One region of the Pectobacterium sp. 1950-15 genome, then DNA from elsewhere that is predicted to be linked to it. Evidence: predicted binding sites of a transcription regulator. Region 1 holds the regulator's gene; the other holds the start of a gene.
The links. The regulator CRP, encoded in region 1, controls carbon source genes, mostly activating them, when cyclic AMP is high. The targets are predictions, from matches to a motif close to ATGTGANNNNNNTCACAT.

Region 1 (7,504 bases):
GAAGGATAAATAAGAATCAAACCACCGACACCGAATGCCACCAGCAGCAAAATGCTCTGCATGCCCAGCATGATGCCGATCATCAGCCACAGTGAACGCATAAAACCAAAATTCGCGCCCGAGGTGGTCAACAGCATATTATTCGGCCCCGGCGTGATGGCCGCCACCCACAAAAAACCTAACATCGACAGAAATAAACTCAGTTCCATTATTTGTGGGCGCTCCTGACCCAAATATCGTACCAACTGGCAGCATTGAAGCTAACAGTGTGATATTGATCGTACAAGAGCCGACAACAAGATTTCTATATCCTTTATGTATGACCAGTTTCGTCCGCTGAGCGGCGCCCATAATCCGCATCTTCAAACGCTACTACCGCGTCTGATTCGCCGTCACGCGCAGTTTTCGCCAGTCTGGCAACCGCTTGAGTTACCAGACGGTGATTTCGTCGATCTGGCGTGGAGCGAAGCGCCCGAACAGGCACGGCACAAACCGCGCGTGGTACTGTTTCACGGGCTGGAAGGTAGCTTTCATAGCCCCTACGCCCACGGCCTGCTGCATGCCTGTCAACAGCGCGGCTGGCTGGCCGTCATCATGCATTTTCGTGGGTGCAGCGGGAAACCCAACCGGATGAAGCGTATTTATCACTCCGGCGAAACCAGCGATGCCAGCTATTTTCTGCACTGGATGCGGGAGACGTTGGGCGAGGCCCCTACCGCCGCCATCGGCGTGTCCCTCGGTGGCAATATGCTGGCCTACCTGCTCGCGCAGCAAGGCGAATCCTGCTCTCTCTCTGCTGCCGTCATTGTTTCCGCGCCATTGATGCTCGAACCCTGTAGCCGTCGCATGGAGCAAGGCTTCTCCCGCGTCTATCAGCACTACCTGCTGCGACTGCTGAAGCAAAACGCCGGCCGCAAGCTGGCAGCCTACCCGGACACGCTGCCGATTCAGTTGCCGCAACTGAAACGCATCCGCCAGTTACGCGAGTTTGATGACGTCATTACGTCGCGTATCCACGGCTTCCGCGACGCCGCCGACTACTATCGACGCTGTAGCGCTCTGCCACTATTGCCTCAGATACGTAAACCGCTGCTCATCATCCATGCGAAGGACGATCCTTTCATGACGTCAGAGGTGATCCCCGATCTGTCGCAGTTACCGTCTAATATTGAATATCAGCTAACAGAACACGGCGGGCATGTCGGCTTCGTCGGTGGAACGCTGATGAAACCGGAAATGTGGCTGGAACAGCGCATTCCCAACTGGCTTAGCCCATTTTTGGACCACGCCACCGATTCCCCTTTGACGCAGGAACCCTAGCGTGATTATTCCCTGGCAACAGCTCGATCCAGAAACGCTGGATAACATCATCGAATCTTTCGTCCTGCGGGAAGGTACCGATTACGGCGAACAGGAGCGGTCGCTGGCGCAAAAAGTGGAAGATATCCGCAGACAGCTCAAGTCGGGCGAGGTGGTGCTGGTGTGGTCTGAGTTACATGAGACCCTCAATATTATGCCGCGCGACCAGTTCAATGCCGGAGGGCATGCCCCCTATTGAGCATGCCGAAAGGCGTGAAAGAATGCGCCAAACATGCTAACAATGATAAAAACTTACGTCATTTTTGAGGATGCGCGCAGGCTCTCGGCCTATGCGGGCATCGCGATCACGGAGTTACGCATCTTATGTCACATCAGCATCCGATCATTGCGGTTACCGGCTCCAGCGGGGCGGGAACCACGACAACCAGTCTGGCCTTCCGTAAGATTTTTCAGCAGTTTGACCTACGTGCCGCCCAGTTGGAAGGCGATAGCTTTCACCGCTATACCCGCCCGGAAATGGACATGGCGATTCGCAAAGCGCGTGATTTAGGGCGCCACATCAGCTACTTCGGCCCGGAAGCGAATGACTTCAGCCTGCTGGAACAGTCGTTTATCGAATATGGCCTACACGGCCGCGGCCAGACGCGTAAATACCTTCATACTTACGATGAAGCTATCCCCTATAATCAGGTTCCCGGAACATTCACGCCGTGGGAGCCGATGCCGGAACCTACCGACATCCTGTTTTATGAAGGGCTGCACGGCGGCGTAGTCACCGAGCAAAACGACGTGGCACAGCATGTCGATCTGCTCGTCGGCGTGGTGCCAATCGTCAACCTGGAATGGATTCAAAAGCTGATTCGTGACGTTAATGAGCGCGGCCACTCGCGTGAAGCGGTGATGGATTCCGTCGTCCGCTCAATGGAAGACTACATCACCTACATCACCCCACAGTTCTCTCGTACGCACATCAACTTCCAGCGCGTACCTACCGTGGACACCTCCAACCCGTTCGCCGCTAAATCGATTCCCTCGCTGGACGAAAGCTTCGTCGTGATTCACTTTCAGGGGTTGGATAACATTGATTATCCCTATCTGCTCGCCATGTTGCAGGGCTCATTTATCTCCCACATCAACACGTTGGTCGTTCCCGGCGGGAAAATGGGGCTGGCGATGGAGCTCATCATGGCACCGCTGGTGCAGCGGTTAATGGAAGGGAAAACCATCGAATAAGCATCGAGAGACACGGGGCGACCACAGGGATGAGGCCTCCCTACGGGGACCTCCCCCTGTGTTTCCCCTAATAACAGGCTTAAGTGAACAGAACTAGTGCCCAGAGAGAGGGATTATTCCAACACTCTAATTTCGTGGCTGTGCGTTACCTCAACGGCTTTGCCCAGCATCAGTGCCACAGAGCAGTATTTTTCCGCAGACAGAGTGACCGCGCGCTCGACGGCTTTGTCGGTCAGCCCTTTCCCCGTAACGATAAAATGCAGATTAATATGGGTAAATAAACGCGGCGCTTCAGACCGGCGCTCTGACGTCAATTTCACTTCACAATCCGCCACATCGTTACGACCTTTTTGCAGAATCGACACCACATCAATCGCGCTGCATCCCCCCACTGACATCAACACCATTTCCATCGGACTGGGCGCTTTATCGCCGGAATTGCCGTCCATCAAGATCTGGTGCCCTGATGCGGATTCGCCCAAAAACGTTAAGCCTTCAACCCATTTTACCCGTGCCTGCATGGTGCCTCTCCACTAAAAATTTTTTGAAAATTTATACCGTTACTGTACAAAAACCAGCGTTAATCAGAGCTTTGTCATGCTGAAGCGAGACAACACAAGACACGTCCTTAAAGCTGTGTTAAAACGAAAATAGAATAGACCTTTTCTGGACAAAGCCAGAAACGAAGAAGATGATGACGTAGCCAGATATACCCAGCCACGTTTACGTTGCAGCAAGGCAGCAACCGGAAAATCAAGGGTACAGTGGTTCCAGTATATTCCCTGACGTCATTCTGCCTAGACTGAATTTTATTTTTTAGCAGTTAAACACGCCGTACAGGGAACTCTGACCCCTGTAATTTGCGCAGTGAATTACAACAGAGGATGATAGCGAATGGTTCTCGGCAAACCGCAGACAGACCCAACTCTCGAATGGTTCCTTTCCCATTGTCATATCCACAAGTATCCATCGAAGAGCACGCTTATTCACCAAGGTGAAAAAGCAGAAACGCTTTACTACATCGTGAAAGGCTCTGTCGCAGTGCTAATCAAAGATGAAGAAGGCAAGGAAATGATTCTTTCCTACCTCAATCAGGGCGATTTCATCGGCGAGCTCGGCCTGTTTGAAGAAGGTCAGGAACGCAGCGCTTGGGTGCGGGCAAAAACCGCCTGTGAAGTGGCTGAAATCTCCTATAAAAAATTCCGCCAGCTCATCCAGGTTAACCCTGATATTCTCATGCGCCTGTCTGCACAAATGGCAAGCAGACTCCAGGTTACCTCAGAGAAAGTCGGCAACCTCGCCTTCCTTGATGTAACCGGCCGTATTGCCCAAACCCTACTCAACCTGGCCAAACAACCTGATGCCATGACGCATCCAGATGGCATGCAAATAAAAATTACCCGTCAGGAAATTGGGCAAATCGTTGGCTGCTCGCGTGAAACCGTGGGCCGCATTCTGAAAATGTTAGAAGACCAGAACCTGATCTCTGCGCACGGTAAAACGATTGTCGTTTACGGCACTCGCTAAATCCCTGTCGCTGTACCCTACCAATAAAAAAGCGTGAAGCCTCGGCCTCACGCTTTTTTTTATGGCGAGCGTCCTGCTCGCCACCCTACGGGCCGTCGCAAGCGACGTTGAAAAACGTTCCCTACGTTTTTTTATGGCGAGCTTCCTGCCCGCCACCTTACAGCCATCGCAGCAACGTTGAGAGAATAACTCAGTTCGCTGCGTTAACCACCTGTGCGACGGCTTTGGCGAACTTCGCCATCCCCTGCACAATATCGTCTTCATCAATGATCAAAGACGGCACAAAGCGGATGACGTTCGGCCCTGCCATCAGCACCATCAGACCCTGCGCTGTTGCAGCAGCCAGAAACTCGCCCGCGCGGCCATGCCACTGCGGCTTCAGCTCTGCCCCCAGCAGTAGCCCCATACCGCGAACCTGCTCGAATACAGCGTACTGCTGGTTAATTTTCTCAAGCTCACTAACAAAACGATCGTGCCGATCTGCCACGCCTGACAGCACTTCCGGCGTGTTAATGATATCCAGCGCGGCTTCGGCCACCGCACAGGCCAGCGGGTTGCCGCCATAAGTGGTGCCGTGTACCCCAACCGTCATCACAGAGGCGATTTCTTCCGTCGTCAGCATCGCGCTAATCGGGAATCCACCGCCCAACGCTTTAGCGGTGGTGAGAATATCCGGCGTAATACCGTAGTGCATGTAGCTGAATAATTTACCGGTACGCCCCATCCCACTCTGCACTTCATCAAATACCAGCAGCGCCTTGTGCTGATCGCACAGATCGCGAACGCCTTGCAAGAACTCAGGCGTAGCAGGCGTAATACCGCCCTCGCCCTGAATCGGCTCCAGTACGACTGCGCAGGTGTGATCGTCCATCACTGCTTTGACCGCAGCCAGATCGTTGAAAGGAACATGGACAATATCCGCAGGCTTAGGTCCGAAACCATCGGCATATTTAGGCTGTCCGCCAACCGAGACGGTGAACAGCGTCCGACCATGAAACGCATTGTAGAAGGCGATAATCTTGGTTTTATACGGGCTATGGCGTTTAACCGCATAGTGACGCGCCAGTTTAAATGCGGCTTCGTTAGCCTCAGCACCGGAGTTAACAAAGAACACACGATCGGCAAAAGTGGCATCAATCAATTTGCTGGCGAGGCGTAGTGCAGGTTCGTTGGTGAAAATATTGCTGGTGTGCCACAGTTTTTCACCCTGCTGCTGCAATGCATTAACCAGTGCAGGATGGCAGTGGCCCAGTGCCGTAACCGCAATGCCACCGGAGAAATCGATATACTCACGGCCGTCCTGATCCCAGACGCGACTCCCTTTACCTTTCACTGGTACAAATTTCGCGGGTGCATAAACCGGCAAAATCACTTTATCGTGAGTATCCCGTGTCACTGCTTTCTGCTCTGCTGCCATTTGCTGCCTCACTCTGCTATCCATCACGTTAGAATGAAAATATAGTCAATAAATATGCATAAAAAATCAATTACAGGCAATATTAAATCGGCTACTAGAGAGAATAACTTTCTATATAGCTAAATTTTAAGGAAATTATCCAAAAGCTGATGCCCTTGCTGGCTAAGAATACTCTCTGGGTGAAACTGCACGCCTTCAAGCGGCAGTGAGCGATGACGGATCCCCATAATCTCATCTCGCTTGCCTTCATGTTCGCTCCAGGCTGTAACCTCAAAGCAATCGGGTAGCGAAGCTGCATCAATGATAAGTGAATGATAGCGAGTCACCGTCAAGGGCTGAGCGAGCCCCGCAAAAACCCCTGTATTGCTGTGCGCAATCGCAGAGGTTTTCCCATGCATAACCTGCCGTGCCCGCACCACACGCGCGCCGAACGTCTGCCCCATCGCCTGATGGCCAAGACACACGCCCAGAATAGGCAATTTATCGGCAAAGTAACGAATTGCAGTCAGTGAAATGCCCGCCTCATCCGGCGTGCAAGGACCCGGTGAAATCACCAATCGCTCAGGCGCAAGCTGTTCAATCTCACGCAGCGTCAGTTCATCATTACGCTTCACCACGACCTGTGCGCCAAGCTCACAAAAGTATTGGTAAAGGTTGTAGGTAAAGGAATCGTAGTTATCGATAATCAGTAGCATATTTATTGCACAGTTAGTCAGGAAAGCCGTACTAACATACATGAAATTCGTGCCAGGCACCCAGACCTTGTCGCCAGCAAAGATAAAAGGCGCGCTATCCCTACGCAATAAATTAGCACGATAATAATTATACCGATCATAAATGATTTATTTCTGTAATAAGCATCTTTATTAATAGGTAATATTTATTATTCATTCCTATAGAAAACGATTTCTTTGAAATCATTTTTAACAAAAAAAATAATAACCAAAAATTCCTTATGAATTAATTAAGTTTTTTTCTACGGGCATAAAAAAACCACGATGTTATTTTTATAATCGATATTTATTTTTAACTTTTGACGGCGATCACAGTTGCGAACCAAGTGAATAACCCCCCAAGTTCAGAATGGATAAAAATAAAGAATTCACATTGAATAAAAAGAGAGGGTGAAAATTAAATAATTGATTTTTAATGATTTTAAATAGAAATTAGTTTCTATTTAAAAGTAATGAACACAAATCTCATCAGTTGTCCTCTTTTATTTAATCAATATATTTTTCACCTCATATTGAATTGTTTATTTTTTATGATAACACTAGGCACGGCTTTATAGACAAACCTTAATTTCATTTTTGTTGAAACAGCCTTCTTATTTACACAGGGTGTGTAGCGATAAATACCCAAAAAATTCTATGTCAAGGAGAGTACACAATGAAATACCTACTGCCTTCTGCAGCTGCAGGACTGTTGCTGCTCGCAGCCCAACCAACAATGGCGGCAAATACGGGGGGTTATGCCACCACTGACGGCGGCGATGTTTCCGGCGCAGTGAAAAAAACCGCACGTTCTTTGCAAGAGATCGTCGATATCATTGAGGCAGCGAAAAAGGACTCAAGCGGTAAAGCGGTCAAAGGCGGCGCCTACCCACTCGTCATCACCTATAACGGTAATGAAGATGCGTTAATCAAAGCGGCTGAAGCCAACATCTGCGGCCAATGGAGCAAAGATCCGCGCGGCGTAGAAGTCAAAGAGTTCACCAAAGGGCTCACCATCCTCGGGACCAACGGTTCTTCCGCTAACTTTGGTATCTGGATTGTAAACTCTTCCAACGTTGTCGTGCGTAACATGCGTTTCGGTTATATGCCTGGCGGAGCAAAAGATGGTGATGCTATCCGTATTGATAACTCGCCGAACGTCTGGATCGACCACAACGAGATTTTCGCCAAGAATTTCGAATGTGCCGGTACACCAGACAACGACACGACCTTTGAATCGGCTGTCGATATCAAGAAAGCCTCAACCAACGTCACAGTGTCATATAACTACATC
Region 2 (7,504 bases), on a different contig from region 1:
TGTACAGCTGCGTGAAGAGCTGGAGCTGGTGAAAGGTGCATCGCACGAATTTGAGCTGGATGCGTTTCTGGCAGGCGAACTGACGCCGGTCTTCTTTGGTACGGCGCTGGGTAACTTTGGCGTTGACCACATGCTGGATGGCCTGGTTGCCTGGGCACCCGCGCCGATGCCGCGTAAAACGGATACCCGTGAAGTCACGGCGGCGGAAGAGAAATTCACCGGCTTTGTGTTCAAGATTCAGGCCAACATGGACCCGAAACACCGTGACCGCGTGGCGTTTATGCGCGTGGTGTCCGGGAGATATGAAAAGAGCATGAAGCTGCGTCAGGTGCGTACGGGTAAAGACGTGGTGATTTCAGATGCGTTGACCTTCATGGCGGGTGACCGTTCCCACATTGAAGAAGCCTATCCGGGCGATATCATCGGGTTACACAACCACGGCACCATTCAGATTGGCGATACGTTTACGCAGGGTGAAGACATGAAATTCACCGGCATCCCTAACTTTGCGCCGGAACTGTTCCGTCGTATCCGCCTGCGCGATCCACTCAAGCAGAAACAGCTGCTGAAAGGGCTGGTACAGCTGTCTGAGGAAGGCGCGGTGCAGGTCTTCCGTCCATTGACCAATAATGATCTTATCGTGGGTGCGGTCGGTGTGTTGCAGTTTGATGTGGTCGTTGCCCGTCTGAAAACGGAATACAACGTTGAGGCGATTTACGAGTCGGTGAACGTTTCTACTGCGCGCTGGGTTGAGTGCAGCGATGTGAAGAAATTCGAAGAGTTTAAGCGTAAGAACGAACTGCATCTGGCGCTGGATGGCGGGGATAACCTGGCCTATGTGGCTCCGACGATGGTTAACCTGAACCTGACGAGGGAGCGCTACCCAGAAGTGACGTTCCACCAAACGCGCGAGCATTAATCTTTATAATGCACTCATTTTTATAACAGCATCGGCTCACAAAGACATGGATTGATGCGCCACGGTTTCACGAAAAGATCGGTGGCTGTGGCGTTTAAATCGTGACCATATTGTTAAAATAATCATCACCCGGTTATGTTTGGTTTGAGGCCAATTATGCCGGGTGTTTTTATTTTTAAATTAGTTAAAAATCAATGCGTTAGTTTTTTATTTTTTCCTGCGTTATGTCGTCCCTCGGTGCAACAGACAAATCTGAATTGCGATACATATTCTCTCGAACCCCTGTGATTTTCCATTCTGTGGGCTATAGTTAACAACGTGTTAACTGATTTAGCTTGTTCAACTGTTAACGTAATTTAAGTTGGTTCATTATTTTGATTTGTTTCGTATTTGCAACTCAATGCTCTGATTTTTTTCATGCAAGAAGAGGGAATCATCGGAGCGTGGGTAACGTCATTATCACCTTGATTTGCTAATGACTGTGCAGGCGCTAACGTGACCCAAATAGCTTATTTCGGGTTTATAGAGAGCATAAGAAGGAAGACATCGATGAAAAAGACCACATTGACACAATCGCTGATCGTAGTTGCTCTGGGTTCGATTCTGGCTGGCGGCGCCATGGCGGAAGAGACGTTGGGGCAGAAAGTAGAACGTATCGCGGATACAACTGGTGCAAAAATCGATAGCTCCGCCAATAAAGCCTCTGGCTACATGAGTGACAGCGCTATCACAGCAAAAGTGAAGAGTGCGTTGCTGGAAGACAAATCGATTACCAGCAGCGACATTTCGGTTGAAACGTCAAACGGCGTCGTTACGCTCACGGGCTTTGTCGGCAGTCAGGCATTGGGTACCCGAGCGGTGGAAATCACTACGCAGGTTGAGGGCGTCCAGTCTGTCAGCGATAAATTGCAGGTGAAAGATGCTCAGTCTCAATCGGTTGGCGCTTACGCCGATGATGCTGTGATTACCAGCACGATTAAAGCCAAACTGCTGGCGGATGATATTGTTCCGTCCCGTAAAGTGAAAGTGGAAACACAGGCAGGCGTGGTGCAACTGAGCGGCGGGGTGGATAACAAAGCGCAGTCTGAGCGCGCAGAAAGTATTGCGAAGGCCGTTGACGGTGTGAAAAGCGTCAAGAACGACCTGACGGTTAAATAATCATCGCCATTTCACACGGGGTTATCCGGCATAGCGGATAACCCTACCTAATCCGCATAATAAAACACCATCTGTGGATACGCAGTCAGGACGCAAGAATCGCGTCAGGATGACCACCATGATTTTTCATTTTGTCTGGTAAGGAGAGCGTATGTTTCGTTGGGGCATTATATTTTTAGTTATCGCACTTATCGCGGCAGCACTGGGTTTCGGCGGACTGGCCGGTACAGCAGCTGGCGCGGCGAAAATCGTCTTTGTGGTCGGTATTATTCTGTTTCTGCTTAGCTTGTTCACTGGTCGAAAACGGCCGTAGCACAGCGTATTCTTTCATTCTTTCTGTATAGAAAGAAATGTCATACAGAGCACACAGCCGCGCCACGCGGCTGTCACATTTTATCGGCACACTATCTTTACTGGCATACTATCTTTTACTGATACTGCCCGCATATTTGCTGCATTTCGACAGTTTATCAGGAGGGTTATGATGAATAGCGATATCGTTGTTGGCAAATGGAAACAGTGGAAAGGAAATTTCCTGGCGCTGTGGGCCGATTGGTTTGACAGCGACTGCGCTTGGCTGGAAGGGAGTAATGATTACTTGTCCGGCGTTTTGCAAGAGGGTTACGGAAAAGCGTACGACGAGGTATCCTCAGAGAAAACCACGTTACACTGAGGCCCTACCGCAACGACAAATCCTATTCTGCCATGATGCTTTGGCAAGATATCATTTGCTCGTCGATTAGGTCGCCTCATTCTGGTGGACTTAATCTTGACGGAGAGAAGCGACGTGCCTTCCGAACGATACCGGTTTATCGACACCCACTGTCATTTCGATTTCCCCCTCTTTTACGATGATGCACCGGAAAGCTTGCGTCTGGCACAAGGCGCAGGGGTTGAGCGCATCATTATTCCCGCCGTGGCTTCTCAGCATTTTGAACGCGTGTTGACGCTTGCCCGTACTTACCCTCCGCTTTACGCGGCGCTTGGCCTCCACCCGCTTTATATCGCCGAGCATCAGGAGGACGATCTGATTCGTCTGGAAGACGAACTGCGGCAACAGCCTGCCAGACTGGTCGCGCTCGGTGAGATTGGGCTGGATCTCTATATGCCGGAACCGCAGTTCGAGCGGCAGCTTACCTTCCTTGAGGCTCAGCTTCGGCTGGCGAAAAAATACGATCTCCCGACGATCCTGCACTCGCGGCGCAGCCACGATAGGCTGGCACAATTGCTCCGCCGTATCGACGTGCCGCGTACCGGTGTGGTTCATGGGTTTGCGGGCAGTCTGGCGCAGGCGCAGGCCTTTATCCGACTGGGTTATTACATCGGTGTCGGGGGAACCATTACCTACGACAGGGCAAATAAAACGCGTCAGGCGATTGCGCAACTGCCGTTAGATCGGTTGCTGCTGGAAACGGATGCTCCCGATATGCCGATGAGTGGCTATCAGGGGCAGCCAAACCGACCCGAGCGTATTTCGTGTGCGTTTCAAACGCTGTGTGAGCTACGCACAGAACCGCCAGAGGAGATAGCCGAGGCGCTCTGGCAGAATTCATTCAGACTGTTTGGACGGCTCACTCCGGCATAACGCTGCTACCGTTATGTTGCAACCCTTCCCCGAAAGCGGAGGCCTGTTTGCTTCCGCTTTTCTCTTATTTCTGTGCAACAACAGACAGAACAGTCATTTCGATTTCATATACCAACCACTAAATTGTGATGGAGATCACTTTTTAGTGTTTTGGACTGTTCGATGTTGTATGTATTTGTGACATAAATTAGCGACCTTTTCGGGCCACTCTTTATAATCGGCTCGCCAGCACGTGCTTACTGCTTTGGCGAAATGATTTTTTATTATGCTTTCACTTTTTTCACGCGTTATAGGGAACTGCACATGCAACTCGTTATGAGTCTCATCGGCATGATTGTTCTGATTTTATGCGCGGTTATGTTATCGAATAACCGTAAAGCGATCAGATTGCGCACCGTCGTCGGTGCTTTCATTCTTCAGATTGGTATCGGCGCGCTGGTGCTATATGTACCAGTAGGACGCAAAATTCTGGAGGGCATGACGAGCGGTGTAGCAAACGTTATCGCCTACGGAAATCAAGGCGTTTCGTTTATGTTTGGCGGTCTGGTCTCCGACAAAATGTTCGAAGTCTTTGGCGGTGGCGGGTTTGTTTTCGCACTCCGTGTATTGCCGATTATCGTCTTTTTCTCTTCTCTGATCGCCGTGCTGTACTACATGGGCATTATGCAGTTGGTCATCAAGGTGCTCGGTGGCGGATTGCAGAAACTGTTGGGAACCTCCCGTACCGAATCGCTCTCAGCAACGGCCAATATTTTTGTCGGCCAAACGGAAGCGCCGCTGGTGGTTCGCCCGTATATCGCCAACATGACGCAGTCAGAGCTGTTTGCGGTGATGTGTGGCGGGTTGGCCTCGATTGCAGGTGCCGTGATGGCGGGCTATGCCCAGATGGGCGTGCCGCTGGAATATCTGATTGCGGCCTCCTTCATGGCGGCACCGGGCGGGTTATTGTTCGCTAAACTGATGGTGCCGGAAACGGAAAAAACGCACGACCATGACGAAATGGTAGGCTTTGTCGATGAAGACGATCGCCCGGCTAACGTCATCGATGCGGCGGCAAGCGGTGCGGCTTCCGGTATGCAGCTGGCACTGAATGTGGGGGCGATGCTACTGGCGTTTATCGCCCTGATCGCCGTGTTGAACGGCATTCTGGGCGGGATCGGCGGCTGGTTTGACTACCCGCAGCTGTCGCTGGAACTGATTCTGGGCTGGTGCTTTGCGCCTATTGCTTTCCTGATTGGTATTCCATGGAGTGAAGCCACTGTGGCGGGCTCGTTCATTGGGCAAAAGCTGATTGTTAACGAGTTCGTGGCTTACATGAATTTCAGCCAATATTTGAAAGCGGATGACGTGGTACAGGCCGCTGGTTTGCAGGTTCTGTCTGAGCATACCAAAGCTGTGATTTCGTTCGCGCTGTGCGGCTTTGCTAACCTTTCGTCTATTGCTATTCTTATTGGAGGTTTGGGCAGTATGGCACCGACTCGGCGTCAGGATATTGCCCGCTTTGGTTTGAAAGCGGTCGCGGCAGGTACGCTTTCTAACCTGATGAGCGCCTGCATCGCAGGGTTCTTCCTGGCCCTGTAATGTAACCAGGCATTCTTGCAGTAGCGAGATGATGGGCGGCGAAAGTCGCCCATTGTTCGTTTAAATCCCTACGTTATTCAGGGATTAAGCGCAGTCTACGCAACGTTTACCGAATGCGGGTGCGATATGCTTGCCTGAGTGGAGTGACATGCTTTCTGCTTTTATCGATGATGTTGAATGGATTACTTTTCCACGGGCAACGGACGGTGCCGCCTACCCAGGTATTACTGCTCGCTGCCATTTCCATTTGTCTGCCTATGACGACGCGCTTTTTGCCGAGGCGAACATTCCTTTTTCCGATGCACTGGAGCGTGCTGTGCCGAAACGCCGCGCCGAATTTCTGGCTGGGCGCTGTCTGGCCAGACGCGTCTTGAACAAGCTGGGACATCCTGATTTTATTCTGCATAGCGCAGAAGACCGCTCGCCGCAGTGGCCGGAAAACATCGCTGGTTCGCTGAGCCATAACAAAGACAGCGTACTCTGTGCTGCCCATTTGCGTAGCGATGCGCTCTCGTGCGTGGGGGTGGATATCGAAGGATTTATGTCCGACGAACGTGCGCAATCGCTGTGGCCCGGCATCATTGGTGATGAAGAATTCCAATGGTTTCAGGAGCGGGAAGAAGCCTTTAGCTGTTTGCTGACGATCAGCTTCTCGGCGAAGGAGAGCCTGTTTAAGGCGCTTTACCCACAGGTCAGGCACTATTTCGATTTTCTGGATGCCCGACTGGTGGCGTTGGATATCACTAAACGCGAGTTTGAGCTGGAACTGCTGACCGATCTGACGCCGACGTTTTACGCCGGACGCCGCTTTAAAGGCGCGTATCTGCTACGAGAGTACGACGTCACCACGTTTCTCTGCTGCTAAAAAAGCCCGCGTGAGCGGGCTAGAGTTATTGATCAGAACCTATCGGCATCAGAACTTATAGCTCACGCCGCCGTATACCGTACGTCCAGACAGGAAGTAGTCGAGATTAGTGGCAACATAGTCCCGTTTTTCGTTGGTCAGGTTAGTGACGCCCAGCTTCAGATCCACGTTTTTAACTGGCGTGTAGGTTGCACCGATATCTACGGTATTAAAGCCGCGTGTTTTATTTGTTTCTTTATCACGTAAATATTGATTCCCCGTGTACTGGTAGGACACATAAGTTGAGAGGTTATCCAGTGCCTGCCAATTCAACTGCGTGTTAACCGTATTTTTCGGGGTTTGCTTCAGACGCTTTCTGGTGGTGCGATCTTCGGCATCAACCACGGTCCAGTTGGTAGTCCAGTTCAGGTCCTCTGTCACATCGATCCAGAATGAGGTTTCGATACCCTGAATGCGAGCCTTGCTGACGTTGAAGTAAGTAACCGTCGGGGATTTATTATCCCACGCCTCGGCTTGGATCATATCCTTGATATCATTATTAAACAGAGTAACGCCTGTGCCGAAGCGTTCTGCTTCATAGGCGGTGCCGATTTCATAGCTGATAGAGGTTTCTGCTTTTAGGTCTGGATTACCTATGCGTTGGCATCTTGTGCGACAGTCAGCTTTGGAATAGCCTTGGGTGAACTGGGCTAGCGTAGGTGCTTTAAATGCCTTATTGACGCCGCCTTTGATCACCCAGTTGTCGGTTAAACTATAAGTGGCGTAGGCTCGTGGGCTGAACTCGGTGCCGTAGACTTCATGGTGGTCGACGCGGCCGCCAAAGGTGAGGGCTAAATCCGCGATCTTGAATTCATCTTGCAGGAAAAGAGCGCTCTGATTGACGTCTACTTTCCCGCCTTTCATGTTCATGCTGTGTTCCAGCGATGTGATGCGGTATTCGCCGCCACCGGTTAGCAGATGATCGCCCAAATAACCGGAGATTTGTCCATCAACTGTCTGATTATTTTGAGTAATATCGGCAATGCCTTTATTAAGCTCAGAATTATCCATTAAGTCGATATTTTCGTAGTAGTAGCGTAACCGCGTATCGAAATTATCCCAGCTACCGTTATGTGTGAGTCCCAGACCGAGGCGATCAATTTTTTGTGTATTACGGACGGTTGCGCCAAAGTTATTCCAGTCGACGAAGCGGTCATCTTTGGTATAAGTCGCATCAAAATCCAGACTTTGCTGGGAGTCGATCAACCACGTCAGATTACCCAGCACGCTGTAGTTATCGCGTTTTTCCAGGGCATCCGTGTTGCGGTTTTGTGATAGATCGGTACGCCAGGCGTCACGTTTTCCGCCATCGACAATCAAACTGCCCAGCAGCGTATTCTCTATTAATGGCCCGCTG

Region 2: the regulator CRP is predicted to act here: its motif matches at 3,786-3,803, upstream of WCT94_RS02795 (NupC/NupG family nucleoside CNT transporter).

Annotation. Positions count from the first base shown of each region.
Region 1 covers NZ_JBBBQR010000008.1:213,031-220,534, reverse strand. Annotated here, with positions in the region: gene WCT94_RS11575 (LysE family translocator) at 1-209, opposite strand, end outside; gene WCT94_RS11570 (hydrolase) at 316-1,320, shown strand; gene WCT94_RS11565 (YheU family protein) at 1,322-1,558, shown strand; gene WCT94_RS11560 (phosphoribulokinase) at 1,684-2,553, shown strand; gene WCT94_RS11555 (OsmC family protein) at 2,667-3,074, opposite strand; gene crp (cAMP-activated global transcriptional regulator CRP) at 3,448-4,080, shown strand; gene argD (bifunctional acetylornithine/succinyldiaminopimelate transaminase) at 4,271-5,497, opposite strand; gene WCT94_RS11540 (aminodeoxychorismate synthase component II) at 5,617-6,192, opposite strand; gene pelA (pectate lyase PelA) at 6,887-7,504, shown strand, end outside.
Region 2 covers NZ_JBBBQR010000002.1:167,772-175,275, reverse strand. Annotated here, with positions in the region: gene prfC (peptide chain release factor 3) at 1-919, shown strand, start outside; gene osmY (molecular chaperone OsmY) at 1,469-2,077, shown strand; gene WCT94_RS02810 (DUF1328 domain-containing protein) at 2,229-2,390, shown strand; gene WCT94_RS02805 (CsbD family protein) at 2,562-2,750, shown strand; gene WCT94_RS02800 (TatD family hydrolase) at 2,865-3,662, shown strand; gene WCT94_RS02795 (NupC/NupG family nucleoside CNT transporter) at 3,966-5,243, shown strand; gene WCT94_RS02790 (4'-phosphopantetheinyl transferase family protein) at 5,392-6,108, shown strand; gene WCT94_RS02785 (TonB-dependent receptor domain-containing protein) at 6,157-7,504, opposite strand, start outside.